Regions from separate parts of the Nonomuraea sp. NPDC003709 genome, predicted to be linked through region 3. Evidence: riboswitches for the same ligand, from Rfam matches in the RefSeq annotation. Region 3 holds a riboswitch; each other region holds the start of a gene.
What was found. A riboswitch is a leader RNA that binds a small molecule or an ion and turns the genes downstream of it on or off. The one in region 3 is predicted to bind cyclic di-AMP.
Positions count from the first base shown of each region.

Region 1 (4,127 bases), on a different contig from region 3:
GTCGCGAATCCGGCTTCCGGGCCGCCCGGTTTCCGATCCGAAGCCGCTTGTAAGCATCGCGTCAAGGCCGCGGAGGCGCGGGTCAGGGAGCGTCCGTGGTGTCCCGGCCATCCCTGTGATCCCGCCGGGCACGCGCACCCGGAAACGAGGCCGCCCGGCCCGGCGGTCAGAGCAGGACGCCCGCCACCCGGCGGGCCGCCGACCTGAACCCGCGGCGGCAATTGCCATAGCGGATTGATCCAATTGCCTTAATCGACTGCCTGACCTGGGTTGTCGGATCGTGTGGGAGCGCGGTACAAAGCGAGCGATTGGTGGCTTGCCGTGCGCCGGAAAGATCGCGTCACGGACGCGTGTCCCGCGATAACGCGGGTATCGATCATGCGGAATATCCATGGCGAACTGATCGAAAACCGGAACGCTGGTCAGGGCCATTCCGGAAGCCCCAATGTGATCACTCTACGTTCTGACATATCGCGAGTGCGTCATATATAGCGGATCATGTCAATAGCGCTCGTCAAGTGCGGCGATTGTCATGCTTGACGACCTTTCCACGATGCGTTTACCGTCTGCGAGGAGCGGCTTTGGCCCGTCTGTGAGGTCCAAGTTCTGCTGTTGGGGGGAGGGCTCCCGATGGATGTGCTCACTGAAGGCGTTGAGCTCAGCCATGCTGATTTGGCGCTGCTGGCGGAGTTGGCCAAGGGAGTCACGGTCGATCGGGTTGGGCGGCGGCTGGATATCAGCGGGCGCACGGTACGACGAAGATTGCGCGGCATCTGCGACCGCATAGGCGTGGCCACGGCGATCGAGGCCGTGGCCTGGGCAGCCCGCCGCCAGCTGATCTAGCCGCGGCGGACCGCCGGGGTGCGGGCTCAGTCGGCGATGCGCACCGCGCCGGCGAACGGCCGCCTCGCGATCGACGCGATCCGTACGACGTCACCCGTCTGCGGGGCGTGCACCATCATGCCGCCGCCGATGTAGATGCCCACGTGGTGCAGGTCGCTGTAGAAGAACACCAGGTCGCCCGGCCGGAGTTCCTCGCGCGAGACGTGCCGGCCGGCCGTCCACTGGTCGCCGGTGTAGTGCGGCAGCGAGATGCCCACCCGCTGGAACGCCGCCATGACGAGCCCGGAGCAGTCGTACGAGCCGGGGCCCTCGGCGCCCCAGACGTACGGCTTGAGCTGCTGCGTGAGCGCCCACCGCGCGGCCTCAGCGGCCTTCCCCGAGCCCGGGATCGGCAGGTTGACGCGCACGGCCCGCGTGCCGGGGCGCCCGGCCTCGCCCAGGGCCCGACTGAACAGGCTGCTCTCGACCTTCGTCACCAGCTTGGTGATCTTGTTGCGCTTGGCCTCGAGGTCCGTGACGAGCTTCTGGACCTCGTCGATGCGGGCCGTGGCGCTCTCCTTGGCGCGGGTGGCCGTGTCCATCGCCTTGGTGAGCTGGTTGATCTCCTCGCCCTGCTCGGTCTGCAGCGCGTACGAGGTCGCGGCGCGGTTGAGGAAGCCCTCGGGGTCGTCGGAGGTGGTGAAGGCGAGGGTCTTCAGGCCGCCCGTGATGTAGGCGTTCTGGGCCAGCGCGACGGCTTTCGAGCGCTTGGCGGCGAGATCCGTCTCGCTGCTCGTCAGCGTCTTCTCCGCGGCCTCGGCGGCCTTCTTGGCGGTCTTGAGCTTCTCCCGCTGGCCGTTGTACTGCTCGGTCAGCGTCTCGATGTCGGTGTGCAGCTTCGTGGCCTGGTCGGCGAGCTCTTTCAGCGAGGGCTCGGGATCCGCGGACGCCGAACCGACGGGGATGGCGAACAGCAGCGCGGCGACTGTGAGACTCACCACACCGACGCGGCGTCGTCGCCGGGCCCGTTCCGGAGGGCGGGCGTGCTTGCCCGCCGACTTCCCCCCACCGCTGAGCGTGGGCTTCACCAACCAGCTCCTCTCGTCGACGCCTACCGGGTTAGCTGACGGGTTCGGGCCGGAGCAGCCCTACCGAAAGACTCGGATTCACCCCAGTGGTGGCGTAGGAGGTCGCCACCGGCGGTTCCCCGGCTTCTCTTGCGAGAATTGGGCGTGCATCCCGCGCGACACGCGGGAAACATTGTCGCTGGACACTAATGCACTCCGGGTTCGTGCTCAACCAGAACTGCCAAGTCTGTAGAGGTTTCACAACCGAAGGGTCACAAGGTGATCTCGTGGTCACCCGTGCGGAAGAGGCCCTACGCCCTATTTGTCCGCGCTTTCGGCGGGCGCGAGCTGGCCGCGCGGTCCCGTGCCGATCTGACCACGAGATGTAACAAGATGGGCCGAGACATGGGAGTTAGGGCTGAGCCGTAATGAGATCTGTACCCTGGAGAACCATGGAGCAGGTGGCCGAGCTGACAGTGCCCGAGACCGCGGTGGTGGTCCGGCGTGCCCGCACGCCCGACGTGCGCATGGTCAGACGCCTGGTGGACACCTACGCGGGGGCGGGGCCGCGGCTCCTGGAGAAGGCCACGGTGACGCTGTACGAGGACGTACAGGAGTTCTGGGTGGCCGAGCGAGACGGGCAGGTCGTCGGCTGCGGCGCGCTCCACGTGCTCTGGGAGGACCTCGCGGAGGTCCGCACGGTGGCGGTGGATCCCGAGTGCCGGGGGATGGGCGTCGGCCACCGGATCGTCTCCGCGCTGATCCAGCAGGCTAAGGATTTGGGTCTGCGACGTGTATTCTGTCTTACTTTTGAGGTCGACTTCTTCGCGCGACTCGGGTTCCGCCCGATTCAGGGCACACCGGTCTCACCTGAGGTCTACGCCGAACTGCTGGCCTCGTACGACGAGGGTGTTGCCGAGTTTTTGGATCTTGAACACGTCAAGCCGAACACGCTGGGAAACACCCGCATGCTGCTCCACCTGACATCGGGTGACGTGGACCTTGACCAGATGGAAAGGTGATTGTTGATACCTATGTCGATACGTTGGGCAGCACAGGCATGTGTCCTGACACGTGCCACATGCGCACTCGAAGCGAGGTGACACGGTGAGCACCGGACAGCCGCCGTATCCACAGGACGAATCCGGAGACAACTCTGCGCCTCCCTATTACGGGCAGCAGAACCAGGGCCGCCACCCCGGCGAGCCCGACCCGGACGCGACTGTGATCGGCTACCGGGCGGACGACGCCTATGGGCAGCAGCCCCCGTACGGTCAGCAGGGCTATGGCCAGCAACAGCAGTACGGACAGCAACAGCAGTACGGTCAGCAGCAACCCCAGTACGGACAGCAGCAGCACGGCCAGCAACCCCAGTACGGCCAGCAGCAGCAGTCCCAGCCTGACTACGGCCAGCAGGCCCAGTCCCAGCAGGGCTACGGGCAGCAGGGCTACGGTCAGCAGCCGCAGTCCCAGGCGGACTACGGTCAGCAGCAGTACGGCCAGCAGGGCTACGGTCAGCAGCCGCAGTCGGGTCAGCAGGGCTATGGCCAGCAGTACGGCCAGCAGCAGCAGTCCCAGCCCGGCTACGGCCAGCAGGCCCAGTCCCAGCCGGGTTACGGGCAGCAGCCGCAGTCGGGTCAGCAGGGCTACGGCCAGCAGTACGGCCAGCAACCCCAGTCGCAGCCGGACTACGGTCAGCAGCAGTACGGCCAGCAGCCGCAGTCCCAGCCGGACTACGGTCAGCAGCAGTACGGTCAGCAGCCCCAGTCGCAGCCCGATTACGGCCAGCAGCAGTACGGCCAGCAGGGCTACGGCCAGCAGCAGCAGTCCCAGCCCGGCTACGCCCAGCAGGGCTACGGCGACCAGCAGTACGGCCAGCAGCAGTACGGGCAGCAGGGTTACGGGCAGGCGCAGCAGTACGGCCAGCCCGGCTACGGCCAGGCCTACGGCCAGCCCGGGCCCGTGGGCGTGCAGCCGCCCGGCGCGCCGGCACCGCTGGCGGAGTGGTGGCAGCGCCTGGTGGCGAGGCTCATCGATGGGGTCATCCTCTTCATCGTGAACCTGGTCATCGGTCTGATCATGGGCGTGCTGTTCCTGGCCACCTACTCTTCGCTGGACGGCAGCAGCGGCGGCATGTTCTCAGGTGTGGTCGTGACCATCCTGACGGCGCTCGTCGTGACCGCCCTGTGGGTCGCCTACGACTTCTTCCTCCTGAAGGCGAAGGGGCAGACCGTCGGC
Region 1 covers NZ_JBEXMW010000003.1:569,797-573,923, forward strand. Annotated here, with positions in the region: gene ABZX61_RS11325 (LuxR C-terminal-related transcriptional regulator) at 631-843, shown strand; gene ABZX61_RS11330 (C40 family peptidase) at 870-1,910, opposite strand; cyclic di-AMP (ydaO/yuaA leader) riboswitch at 1,916-2,065, opposite strand; gene ABZX61_RS11335 (amino-acid N-acetyltransferase) at 2,342-2,911, shown strand; gene ABZX61_RS11340 (RDD family protein) at 2,997-4,127, shown strand, end outside.
Region 1: linked by a shared signal. The riboswitch ahead of ABZX61_RS11330 (C40 family peptidase) and the one ahead of ABZX61_RS34145 (hypothetical protein) in region 3 are both predicted to bind cyclic di-AMP.

Region 2 (4,127 bases), on a different contig from region 3:
CGCGGCGGCCGGAAGCCGTGCGGGCTCCCTCCTCGGCCGTCAGATGGACGGGGTGGGGAAGCTCTCGGGTGTGGTCAGGCCGGTGCTCTCCAGGAGGCGCTGGTGGTTGAGCACCGCGGCGTTGGCCTGTTCGGAGAAGCGCCGGACCAGGGTGTTCTGCGTGGTGCCGCGTACCGTGCCGATCAGGGTGAAGATCTGTCCGTGCGCCAGCCGCAGCCATTTGACGTACGTCTTGTCATAGGCGGATCCGGACCTGCCGGAAATATCTGTCATCCAGTCCTGCTGCTGAGGCGTGGGCTTCACCGGCAGTTTGACCTTCAGCTTGGCGGCCACGTCGCGAACCTGCCCGTCGAGCATGTCGTGCTGAGCCGCGATCTCCTTGCTGACCTGGCGGACGCGGGCGCTGTTGGCGCGCTGTATCGCGTCCTGGGCCATGGGCATCTCCCACAGGCTGGCGAGCCGGACCTTCTTGATGAGCTCCTGGTCGGCCTCGGACAGCGGTCCCCACTTGGTCTGCCGGGTGCGGGCCTCCGGCTCGTCCTCCACGGGTTGGACGGTGGGTGCGTCGGTCGGTCCTGTCTCGACGGCGGTCGGCTCGGTGCTCAGGCCGGCGGTGTCAGAGACGGGCGTCGGCGTGTAGCCGGCGCAGGCGGTCAGAGTGCAGAGGGCGGCAATGCCGCAACTGATGAGAGCGCGACGGCTGTCGAGGAGTCGCATACGCCGTCATCCCCTTCCGGTCCCTTGGACGCGGCCTTCGTGAGTGGCGCCGGTCACTGAGGGATACGCGGGAGGGTGCGGGAGTGTTCATGGCATTGTGCAAGATTTGCATTGGGCAAGACTGCCGGGGTCCGCTGAGCCGTTGTCCGAGGCGGCCTTCACCGGTGCCATCCGTGACCGGCGTCCACCGCGTGCTCCTCCGGGCCGAGAGGAGCACGCGGGGCGGCGTTCACCTGGGAGCAACCCGATCGCGGTGCGGACCCGCCGGGTGGGCTCAGGCCGTGGGGCGGCCCAGGCCGCGCAACTGGTCGGCGGTCAGCGCGGAGACGTTCTGGTCGACAGGGGACTCGGAGTACTGGTGGATGGCCCAGGACTTCCAGTCGGCGGGCGGGGTGATGGCCCCCTTGGCCTTGCTGTAGTGGGCGACCCACAGCGGGTACTCGGACAGGCCCTTGCCGTACTTGTTGGCGAAGTTCCAGCCGCTGTAGAACATCGGGGTGATCCCCGTCTGGTCCTTCACGTACGACAGCCACGTCTTGGCCCAGGCGTTGACCTCGGCGACGGATCTGCCGTTCGCGGTCTCCAGGTCAAGGACCAGCAGGTCGCCGGCCTTGGCGGGCTGCGAGTTCACCACGGACAGGAAGTGCTCGGCCTCCGCGATGGGATTGTTGCGGGGATGGCCGTAGTGGTACGCCCCGCGCACGATGCCCTTCTTGCCCAGCTCGCGCCAGTGCCTGGCGAATGAGGCGTCGCGGAAGGACGTGCCTTCTGTGGCTTTGATGATGCCGAACTTGGCCGGGCTGGCATTCCAGTCGTACAGGGGCTCGTAATTGGAGATGTCCAGGCCGTAGATGAGGGGTCCGGCTCCATGGCGAGTCGCCTGCGCCGGGCTCTGCTCGGTGGGCGATGCGAATGCGAAGGTGGTGATGGCGGCGGTTGCGGCGAGGATCGCGACGGCGACGGCGAAGCTGAGGTATTTGGTGAGGAGATCGCGGTGATTCTTGAGGATGCAGGCGATGGTGGCAAGCCGGGGCTTGGACATGAGGCATTGACTCCTTGCTTCCATACCGCCTACCGGGTTAGCTGACGGGTTCGGGCCTGGAAGTGCCCTACATGGCGCAGCCTGGGCTGGCGTCCGATTCACCCCAAGAACGTGGGTCCCCGGTTCCGCGAGGTGCGGATTCGGCGGCCGGACGCTGTCCCCGAAGGGCTTCTTCGGGCAGCGCGCGGTCCGGTCAACGAAGCGGCAACGATGCGGCGAAAGGGCGCCACATCCGTGCCGCAACTAGGCAAAAGATAGACATATATCCATAGATGGTGCAAGTAGTGCAAATCTGATTCGCGGGTGTCGGCGACTGGGCGGCGCTGAAATGCCGTGCCTGTAGGGATTCTGGTGCTTGGCAAAAAATCGGGGGGGTCGCTTGCGGGCCTTTATGATCTCGGCACGGGTGGGACAGACCATTCATGCGTTGCCATTGTGACCAAACGCCGTTCTGCGGGTAATCGTGACTCCAGCCCTGTCCTTTGACGTCCGCGGCGCCGTCGGGCACGCGGGAGCCGGGCAGGCGGGCGGACTCCAACTCTCCGGGAGTCCGCACGTCGATCGGCCCCGGCGGGTCACCGGATCCGGGCAGGCGTCCCGGTGTCGCCGGGGCCGAGGGTGGTCAAGAGGGGGTCTCGTCGGGGGTGGTGATGGGCAGGCCGGCGTCGGCGGCCCGGGAGTAGGCGTCGTCGATGTGGACCACCTGACGGCCGCTGCGGGCCAGCAGGCTCGCGGCCGCCGCGGCCCGGTAGCCGGTGCCGCAGTGCACCCACACCGTTCCCGCCGGCACCTCGGCCAGGCGCTCCGGCAGCTCCGGCAGCGGGATGTGCACGGCGCCGGCCACGTGACCGGCCCGCCATTCGTTGCCCATCCGCACGTCCAGGACGGTCGGGCCGCCGACCGGTTCCCCCGCGCGGGAGATGGCCGGTTCGCTCGCGCGGGCGGCGGCCAGGTCGGCGAAGGTCGCGGTGGTCAGCTCGGCGATCAGGCCCGGGTCGTGTCCGGCCCACTGTTCGACGGTGCCGGTCGAGGCGGCGGCCGGGCGGTCTATGCCGATGCGGGCCAGTTCGCGCTGGGCGGCGGCGACCTGTTCGGCCGACTCGCCGAGCAGCGTGAGCGGCATGTCCCACGGGGCCAGCCAGCCCAGCCAGGTCGCCATCGGCCCGTCCAGGCCGAAGCTGAGCGTGCCGGCCAGGTGCCGGTCCGCGAACGCCTTGCGTGAGCGCAGGTCCACCACCCATTCGCCCGCCCGCAGGCGAGCCAGCAGCTCAGCGCTGTCGGCCGGCCGCGCCGGGGTCAGGTCGATCGGCTCCGCGCCGGCGGCGTTGCGCGCGCCCATGTGGGCGTAATAGGCGGGGTAGGCGTCCAGCCCTTCCAGGATGTGGGTGACGAAGTCGTCGGCCTCCATCCGCAGCACCGGGTTGACGTCCTTCTCCCGGCCGATGGTCGAGGCGGACGCGCCGGACTGCGTGACCGCGCAGAAGCTGCCGAACCCGTGCGTCGGCCAGAGCCGCGCGCCGTCGGGCAGCAGGCCGGACAGCCGCCGCGCGGAGGCGTGCTGGTGGCGGGCCAGGGTGCGGGCATGCTCGGCGCCCAGCAGGTCGGTACGCCCGGTGCCGCCGAACAACAGCGATCCTCCGGTGAACACCCCCTCCGGCCCTCCCGGACCGGCCAGCACGTAGGACAGGTGGTGGAAGGTGTGTCCCGGCGTGGTCACCACGTCCAGCCACATCCGCTCGGAGACGGCGATCCGATCTCCGTCGTGCACCGGCACACGGTCGAAGCCGACCTCCTCGGCCCCGCCCACCAGGTACGCCGCCCCGCTCACCCGTGCCAGCGCCAGACCGCCGGAGACGTAGTCGTTGTGCAGATGGGTCTCCACCACGTGGGTGATCCGCACCCCCAGGCGACCGGTCAGGGCGAGGACGTGGTCGATGTCGCGCTGCGGATCGACCACTACCGCGACGCGCCCGTCATGGGCGAGATAACTGCGGTCCCCCAGGGAAGAGGTCTCGATCACCTCGATCTGGATCGTCATCTCCTTGTCTCCTTTCGATCGTCAAATACCCCCGGGGGTATCAAGAGAACATATGGGTGCCCCGGCTCGCCCGATCACACGGTCACGAAAGAGCGAGGAACAGCTTCTCCAGCCGCTCAACGCTGATCGGTGGCTCCTCGCCCTGCTCGCGCGCCACCTGGCACTGCTGCAACCCGGTCGAGATAATCTTGAATCCGGCCCGGTCCAACGCCTTCGACACCGCAGCCAGCTGCGTCAGCACCTTCTCGCAGTCCTCGGCGTTCTCGATCATCGCGATCACCCCGCCGAGCTGGCCGTGGGCCCGCTTCAGCCGCGTCAGCGCGTCCCTCA
Region 2 covers NZ_JBEXMW010000011.1:274,115-278,241, reverse strand. Annotated here, with positions in the region: gene ABZX61_RS31965 (DUF4142 domain-containing protein) at 40-717, opposite strand; gene ABZX61_RS31960 (GH25 family lysozyme) at 992-1,759, opposite strand; cyclic di-AMP (ydaO/yuaA leader) riboswitch at 1,771-1,915, opposite strand; gene ABZX61_RS31955 (MBL fold metallo-hydrolase) at 2,382-3,797, opposite strand; gene ABZX61_RS31950 (metal-sensitive transcriptional regulator) at 3,880-4,127, opposite strand, start outside.
Region 2: linked by a shared signal. The riboswitch ahead of ABZX61_RS31960 (GH25 family lysozyme) and the one ahead of ABZX61_RS34145 (hypothetical protein) in region 3 are both predicted to bind cyclic di-AMP.

Region 3 (4,127 bases):
GCGGCCGGCCTCGTCCGCCCGGGCACGGCCGTGGCGCTCTCGGCGGGCACCACCACGTGGGCGCTGGCCCGCCACCTGATCGCCGTCCCCGAGCTGACAGTGATCACCAATTCGATCCCCGTCGCCGAGGTCTTCCACCGCAACCCGCGTTCCGACCGCACGGTCGTGCTGACCGGCGGCGTGCGCACGCCGTCCGACGCGCTGGTGGGCCCGGTGGCCGTGGCCGCGATCCGCCGCCTGCACGTGGACACGCTGTTCCTCGGCGTGCACGGGATGAGCGTGCGGGCCGGGTTCACCACCCCCAACCTGCTGGAATCGGAGACCGACAGGGAGCTGGTGGCGGCCGCCAACCGGCTGGTCATCCCCGCCGACCACACGAAGTGGAACACGGTCGGCATCAGCACCATCGCCGAGCTGACCGAGGCCGACGTGGTCGTCAGCGACGCGGGGCTGCCTGAGGACGCACGCATGGAGCTGGCCGAACGGGCCGGAGAACTGATCATCGCGGAGGGCTCGTGAAGCGCACCATCACCCATCTGGCCGACGGCCGTGAGCTGATCTACTTCGATCAGCGGGACGACGCCGACCGGAGCGCGATCGACCGGCGGGTGCTCGACCCCCGGCCGGTGGCCTCCGAGCTGCGCTACGACCCGCTGACCGAGGAGTGGATCGCGATGGCGGGGCACCGGCAGACGCGCACGTTCCAGCCGACCGGCTCGGCGAGCGAGTGCCCGCTGTGCCCGTCGTCGGACACGCGCTCGTCGGAGATCCCGGCGTACGACTACGACGTGGTGGTGTTCGAGAACCGATTCCCCTCCTTCTCCACCAATTTCGGGACTTATACAGACGTGGGGGGCCTGAGTGAGGTCCGGCCGGGAGTGGGGCGGTGCGAGGTGGTCTGCTTCACCTCTGAGCATTCGTCGTCGTTCTCCCAGCTCTCCGACGGCCAGGTGGAGCTGGTCATGGAGGCGTGGGCCGACCGGACGGCCGAGCTGTCCGGGATCGAGGGCGTGGAGCAGGTGTTCTGCTTCGAGAACCGGGGCGAGGAGATCGGCATCACGCTGGCCCACCCGCACGGCCAGATCTACGCCTACCCGTACGTCACGCCCAGGACCAGGCTCCAGCTCGCCGCCGCCAGGCGCTACTCGAAGGGGAACCTGTTCGCCGACGTGCTGGCCGCCGAGCGGGCCGCGGGGACGCGCGTGGTGGCCTCCAACGAGTTGTGGACGGCGTTCGTGCCGGCCGCCGCGCGGTGGCCGTACGAGGTGCACATCTACCCGCACCGGCAGGTGCCCGATCTGGCGGCGCTGACGGAGGAGGAGCGGTCGGCGTTCGCGCCCCTGTACACCTCGGTGCTGCGGGCCTTCGACGACCTGTTCGGCGTGGTGATGCCGTACATCTCGGCCTGGCACCAGGCGCCCGTGCGGCAGGACCGCGAGCTCGGCTACCTGCACCTGGAGCTGTTCAGCATCAGGCGGGCGCCGGGCAAGCTCAAGTACCTGGCCGGGTCGGAGTCCGCCATGGGGGCGTTCGTGAACGACGTGCTGCCGGAGGAGGCCGCGCGGATGCTTCGATCACAGGTAGATCACTATTAGATTTCTAATGGGGGTCGCGTTACTCGTGATCTACCACTAACATCCCTTTTGTGCCTGGCCGTAACAGCAGGCACACGCCTAATCCCGGGCGAGTCGCCCGGGAGCCGGGGACCCATCCGCACCTGGGGTGAATCCACTTCGGTGGTAGGGCACGCAGCTCCCAGCCCGAACCCGTCAGCTAACCCGGCCGGCAGAGGGAGAGGAACATCCACGTGGCGGCTCCGTCCCCCGCGACTCTTGCCATCGGCCTCGTCGCCGCCGCAGCCGTCGCCCTCCTGCCGGCGACCGCGGCCTCGGCGGCCCCCAAGCCGTCGGAGGCCGAGCTCCGCGCCCAGCTCAAGCAGCTCAACAGCAAGATCGACAAGCTCATCGAGAAGTACAACCTCAAGCGCGTCGAGCTGGCCAAGGCGCAGGCCGCCGCCAAGGCGGCCAAGGAGCGGCTGGCGGCCGCGGAGACGACGCTGGCCGCCGCCGAGCAGCGGGTCGGCGACCTCGCCAGGATGCGCTACCAGAACCACGACCCGTCGCTGCCCTCCGTCCTGATGGTCCAGAACGGCGGCGGCGCCGCCCTGCTCGAACAGCTGACGGCCGAGCAGCAGGCCCTCGTCCAGGGGGTGGCCAAGGCCCGCGACGACAAGAAGAAGGCCTCCGACGAGGCCGCCGCGCTGGCCACCCAGATCGGCGTGGACGCCAAGGACGTGACCGAACAGCGTTCCGAGGCCGAGGACATCATCGACGACATCAAGAAGAAGCTCCAGGACCTCGTGCCGCTCGGTCCCGGCCGCAAGTCCGACGGGAGCTGGGCACCGGAACTGCCCTCGGGCTCGGACAACATCACGGCCCGTACGCGGCTGATGAAGGCGGAGCTGGGCAAGAACTTCAAGCTGCCGTACACGGTGGGCTGCTTCCGCTCGGGCTCCAGCGGCGAGCACCCGCTCGGGCGGGCCTGCGACTTCATGATGAGCACCGGCGGGACGATGCCCGCGGCCATCAACAACGCCCTGGGCGACCGCATCGCGGACTGGGCGCTCAAGAACAAGGGCAAGCTCGGCGTCAAGTACGTGATCTGGAAGCAGCGCATCAACATGGGCTCGGGCTGGCGGGCCATGTCGGACCGCGGCAGCGTCACCGAGAACCACTACGACCACGTCCACATCTCGATGTACTGAGCTGGATAAGGTCGGACATCATGACTGACACCCGAATCCCGCCCGCTCTCACCGGCGACGAGCGGACCACGCTGAACAACTGGCTCGAATGGCACCGCGGCACCCTCGCCGTCAAGTGCGCGGGCCTGTCGGACGATCAGCTGCGCCTGCGCTCCGTCTCACCCTCGACCATGTCCCTGCTCGGCCTGGTCCGGCACCTGGCGAACGTCGAACGATCCTGGTTCCGCCGCGTGCTGAACGGCGAGGACCTCCCCAAGCTGTGGGACAAGGACCGCGACAACGACGCCGACTTCAAGGAAGTGGACGCCGCCTCGGTCAAGGAGGCCTTCGCCACGTGGGAAGAGGAGGTCGAGCGCGCCCGCGCCATCTCGGACGCCAGGCCGCTGGACGCCGTCGGTGACCACAGAGGCCAGGAATGCACCCATCGCTGGATCCTCATCCACATGATCGAGGAGTACGCGCGGCACAACGGTCACGCGGATCTGCTGCGCGAGCGCATCGACGGGGTGACCGGAGAGTGACCGGGGCCGATCAGGGCTCGGTGCGGAACAGCGCCCACACGGCCTTGCCGCCGCGGGCCAGCGGGTCCCAGCCCCAGCACTGGCTGTAGGTCTCGACGATGTAGAGGCCGCGCCCGTTCTCCGAGATGAAGTCCGGCTCCTTGGGGCGCGGCACCTCGTCGCTGGGGTCGGCCACCGCCAGCAGCACGTGCGGCTGTACGCGCATCAGCAAGAGCTCGATCTCCCGCCGTCCCGCCGCGTACATCGCGTAGCGCACCGCGTTGGTCACGAGCTCCGACACCACCAGCGCGGCGTCGTCGCTGAGTTCGTGCAGGCCCCAGCCCCTCAGGGTCGAGCGGGTCACGTCCCTGGCCGTCTTCACGGAGTCGGCCTGAAAGGGCAACGGGCACGAGGTCGTGTACGGCTTGCCGCCCATCAGCAGGTGGTCGAAGCCCACGTCACGGGTGATTTGCAATGCATCGGCAGTGGCCAGAGGATCCTCCACCATGCTGCCGATACCTCCCCGTTCAGTCCGACTTAGTGCATGTTTGGCCCAATATGCACTAAGCCATCATGGGTCACGATCGCTGCACCTGCAAGACCCAAATGCACGTGCACTTGCATTGTGCAGTAGCAAGCGGCGTTTTGGGGCATAACTCTGCTAATCGGACACGGGGTTGAGACCTTGTCATACCCGGCAATGTGGTGTCACTGTGTGTGCGGACCTTGATAGGAGGCAAAGTGACGCAGAACCAGCCGGGTTCCGGACCGACGGCGCTGCGCATCCTCCTGGGCTCCCAGCTGCGCAAGCTCAGGGAAGCGAAGAACGTCACTCGTGAGGAGGCGGGCCATCTCATCCGTGG
Region 3 covers NZ_JBEXMW010000012.1:362,734-366,860, forward strand. Annotated here, with positions in the region: gene ABZX61_RS34135 (DeoR/GlpR family DNA-binding transcription regulator) at 1-519, shown strand, start outside; gene galT (galactose-1-phosphate uridylyltransferase) at 516-1,595, shown strand; cyclic di-AMP (ydaO/yuaA leader) riboswitch at 1,661-1,802, shown strand; gene ABZX61_RS34145 (hypothetical protein) at 1,808-2,764, shown strand; gene ABZX61_RS34150 (DinB family protein) at 2,785-3,285, shown strand; gene ABZX61_RS34155 (ATP-binding protein) at 3,296-3,772, opposite strand; gene ABZX61_RS34160 (helix-turn-helix transcriptional regulator) at 4,006-4,127, shown strand, end outside.

Region 4 (4,127 bases), on a different contig from region 3:
ATGTCCAGGACCAGGGTCTACAAGCCGTGGCTGGTCGCCTCCCCGTTCCTGCTCGTCGCGGGCGCCCTGCTCTGCCTGAACCTGACCGCGCAGACCAACGGGCTCCTGCTGGCCGGCTGGATGCTGCTGATCGGGCTGGGCATGGGCCCGATGCTGTCCGGCCTGACCGTGGCCTCCCAGCAGTCCGTCGAGCCGCAGTACATCGGCGTCGCCTCCGCGAACCTGACCTTCTTCCGCCAGATCGGCGGCTCCGTGGCGCTGGCCGTCGGCGGCACCCTCTACACCTCGACGGTCACGGCGGAGGCGCCCGTGCACGGCCTGGCCGCCGCGCACGCCTCCGCCGCGGCGGCGGTCATCCCGTCGCTGGGGGTGGCAGGGGCGCTGCTCGCTTTGATCGCGCTGGTGGTGATGCCGGCCAGGCGGCTGGAGGTGCCCGCCACGCCGCAGAACAGGGTTGAGGCCAGTTTCGCGTCATAAGCGGCGCCATGCGAAGCTGTGATAGTCCCCAACACCATGGAGGTCCTCATGGCGGAAACACCGGAGCCGGAAGTCAGCGAGACTCCCGAGGACGAGATGAAGCGCAAGTTCCGCGAGGCGCTGGAGCGCAAGCGTAACCAGCACGCGGACTCGAGCGCGGGTGGCAAGGGCGGCGACCCATCGAAGATCCACGGGGCGCACGGTCCGGCTGCGAGTAAAAGATCGTTCAGGCGCAAGAGCGGCGGCTGAGGCCGGGAATTTCAAGGGGGTACGGCAATGCCGTGCCCCCTTTCTCTATGCCGGGGGCAGGTAGATCTTTACACCGATTCATGACGAACTGTTTGTGTTTGTCCGGAATACGTGGTTAGAGTGATGCCCACTTACCAGCCGGTGGCGTGGACCACACAAGGGAACCAGCCGGCTGGCGCCTAATCCCGATCACTCGGGAGCCGGGGACCCACCTCCCTGGGGTGAATCCGACTTTGCGTCGGTAGGGCAACTCCACCGCCCGAACCCGTCAGCTAACCCGGTAGGCGAGATGGAGAGGACATATGCAGAACTTGAATGATCACGTAGAACACCCCTACAGCGTGATGACGGCCGCCCTCTGAGCGGTCCCTTCTCCAGGCTCGTTTCGCGCTCCGCGTAGCTCTCCCCCTGTCAGGTGCTTTCCCCTGCTACGCCCTTTTTCAAGCGAGCGCAATCTCCCTGCCCCCTCGCGAAGGACTGTACTTTTCATGTCTGCACGTTCTGGTTTGCGTACCCTCGCTCTGCTCACCGCCTCCACCGTCGGCGCGCTCACCATCGCCGGCACCGCGGCCCACGCCGACTCCAACACGGAAGAGAAGGTCCTGCTCAAGGGCTCGACCACTGCTTCGTACTTCTGGGACGACTCCTCCGGCCGCGCCGGGGACACCGGCCTGCCCGCCAGCGGCAAGCCCATGCAGAAAGGTATGGCCGCCAGCCCGAGCTGGCCGCTCATGACCGAGGGATACGTGATTCACGACGGCAAGAAGCTGCCCTTCTTCGTCGGCGACCGCGGCCCGGGCGTGCCCTCCAACAACGGCGTCATGCTCGACCTGGACGGCAAGACGTTCGCGGAGCTGACCGGCGGCTCGTTCAACATGGAGACGCTCGGCGTCGACGGCGTCGGCGGCCAGGGGCACATCAAGGTCGACTACGTCATCACCAAGTGGGGCAACGGTCCCGGCAAGAAGAACTACCCGGTCCCGTTCTCGACCGGCGCCTGGTCCGAGCGCGACGACAACCCGGCCGAGCCCCCGGCGGCCGGTGCGGCCGTGCCGCCGCCGGCGCGCGAGGCCGGAGAGTGGAGCGCCAGCACGGGCGCCGTCGTGGCCAGCGCCGTGGCCGCGGTGGGCGGCGGCGTGGTGCTCGCCAGCGACCGCGTTCGCAATCTTCTCAAGGGCTGAACTTTACGGACCTGGACCAGAATGTCATTCTGGTCCTCGTGACCACCCGCGTAGCCGCGAACGGCATCGAAATCGCCTACGAGAGCTTCGGCTCGCACGAGGGGCGCCCCCTGCTCCTCATCATGGGGCTCGGCGCGCAGCTCATCCACTGGGATGAAGGGCTCTGCGCGCTGCTGGCGGACCAGGGACACCACGTCGTACGGTTCGACAACCGCGACGCCGGTCTCTCCACACACTTCCACGACAAGGGCGTTCCCGCGATGGGGGCGCCCTCGCCGTATCTGCTGGACGACCTGGCCGACGACTCGGCGGGACTCATGGACGCGCTGGGCTGGCCGGCCGCCCACGTGGTCGGAGCGTCGATGGGCGGCATGATCGCCCAGGCGCTGGCCATCCGCCACCCGGACCGGGTGCTGACCCTGACCTCGATCATGTCCACCCCCGGCCCCTCGGCGGCCCCGCCCACCGAGGCCGCGCTCGCCACCCTCATGGCCGCGCCTCCCGCCGACCGCGAAGCGGTCCAGGCCCAGGCGGTGCTGACCTGGTCGGTCATCGGCTCGCCCGGATACGAGCTGGACCGCGAGCGGATCACCCTGCTGGCCGGACTCGCGTTCGACCGCTGCTTCGACCCCGGCGGGACGGCCCGGCAGCTCGCCGCCATCATGGCCTCGGGCGACCGCACGGCAGGGCTCGCCGGGGTGCGGGTGCCCACGCTGGTGCTGCACGGGGAGGCGGACCAGCTCGTCCCGGTCGCGGGCGGCCAGGCCACGGCCGCGGCCGTCCCGGGCGCCCGGCTGGTGACCTACCCGGGCATGGGCCACGACCTGCCGCGCATGCTCTGGCCGTCCGTCGTGGCCGAGATCAGCAAGCTCACCGCTCCCTAGCCGAAGTGGGCACGGGTCTCCGCGAACGCCTGGTCCGTGCCCTCCAGCGCCCTGGCCACGTCGGCCTCCGTGTGCGCGGCCGACATGAACCAGTTGTGCCACGGGTGCAGGTAGACCCCGTGCCGCAGGCAGGCGTCGCTCCACCACATCGCGACGGAGAGGTCGGCGTCCCCGTCGAAGCTGAGCCACGGGATCGTGACGGGTCCCGTCTGGTTCACCACGAACCCGTGGGACTTGGCCTGCGCGTAAAGCCCCTCACGGAGCTGCGTGCCCGCGCGTTCCATGGCGCCGATGCCGTCCGTGTCGCGTAGCGTCTCGATGGTCGCCTTGGCCGCCGCCATGGCGACCGCCGAGAACCAGAACGACCCCGTCGAGTACAGCGTCTGCGCCGGTCCGCGCAGCGCGTCCGTGCCGGTGACGGCGGCGATCGGGTAGCCGTTCGCCATGGCCTTCGACCAGGCGGTCAGGTCGGGCCGCACCCCGTACGGCTCCCAGGACCCCCGCAGGTCGACCCGGAACCCGGCCCGCACGTCGTCGATCACCAGCGCGGCCCCGAGCCGGTCGGCCAGGGCGCGGGCGCCCCGCGCGAAGGCGGGCTCCACCAGCTCCTGGTCCTCGAACGAGTCGTGCTTGAACGGCGTCACGATGATCGCCGCCACGTCGCCCTCCACGGTCGCCGCCGCGGCCTCCAAGGACTCGAGTGAGTTGTACGTGAACTCCACCAGGTCGGCCCGCTCGTTGGGCGTCGTGCCCGCCAGGGAGGGCGTGCACCAGGGGTCCGCTCCGTGGTAGGCGCCGTGCGCCATCAGCACCTTGGTCCGGCCGGTGGCGGCGCGGGCGACCATGAGCGCCTGCGTGGTGGCGTCGGTGCCGTTCTTGGAGAACATCGCCCAGTCGGCGCTGGGCACGGTGTCCACCAGCAGCTCGGCCAGCTCCACCATGATCGGGCCGGGGCCGTTGAGGCAGTCGCCGAGCGCGGCCTGCCGGGCGGCGGCCTCCTCCACGCGCGGGTGGCGGTGGCCGAGCACGACCGGGCCCCAGCTGCACATGAAGTCGATGTACTCGCGACCGTCAACGTCCCACTGGCGGCAGCCCTCGCCGCGTTCGAAGAACTGCGGGAATCCGGGGGCGAAGAGGGCGGCGTTGAGGTGGCCGTACATGCCGCCGGGGACGACCTTCAGTGCGCGCTGACGGAGTTCTGCGTCGGTCATCCGAGAGTCCTTAGAGTCGAGTCGAGATCGATGAGGCCGGCGTCCGAGCCGAGCCCGGTGGCGACGCGGGCGGCGGCGGCCGTGCCCCAGCGGGCCGCGGTCAGCACGTCCTGCCCGTGCAGGAG
Region 4 covers NZ_JBEXMW010000010.1:239,462-243,588, reverse strand. Annotated here, with positions in the region: gene ABZX61_RS29985 (MDR family MFS transporter) at 1-477, shown strand, start outside; gene ABZX61_RS29980 (DUF5302 domain-containing protein) at 526-726, shown strand; cyclic di-AMP (ydaO/yuaA leader) riboswitch at 893-1,028, shown strand; partial or broken gene ABZX61_RS29975 (hypothetical protein) at 1,329-1,694, shown strand; gene ABZX61_RS29970 (alpha/beta fold hydrolase) at 1,946-2,791, shown strand; gene ABZX61_RS29965 (aminotransferase class III-fold pyridoxal phosphate-dependent enzyme) at 2,788-4,002, opposite strand; gene ABZX61_RS29960 (carbohydrate kinase family protein) at 3,999-4,127, opposite strand, start outside.
Region 4: linked by a shared signal. The riboswitch ahead of ABZX61_RS29975 (hypothetical protein) and the one ahead of ABZX61_RS34145 (hypothetical protein) in region 3 are both predicted to bind cyclic di-AMP.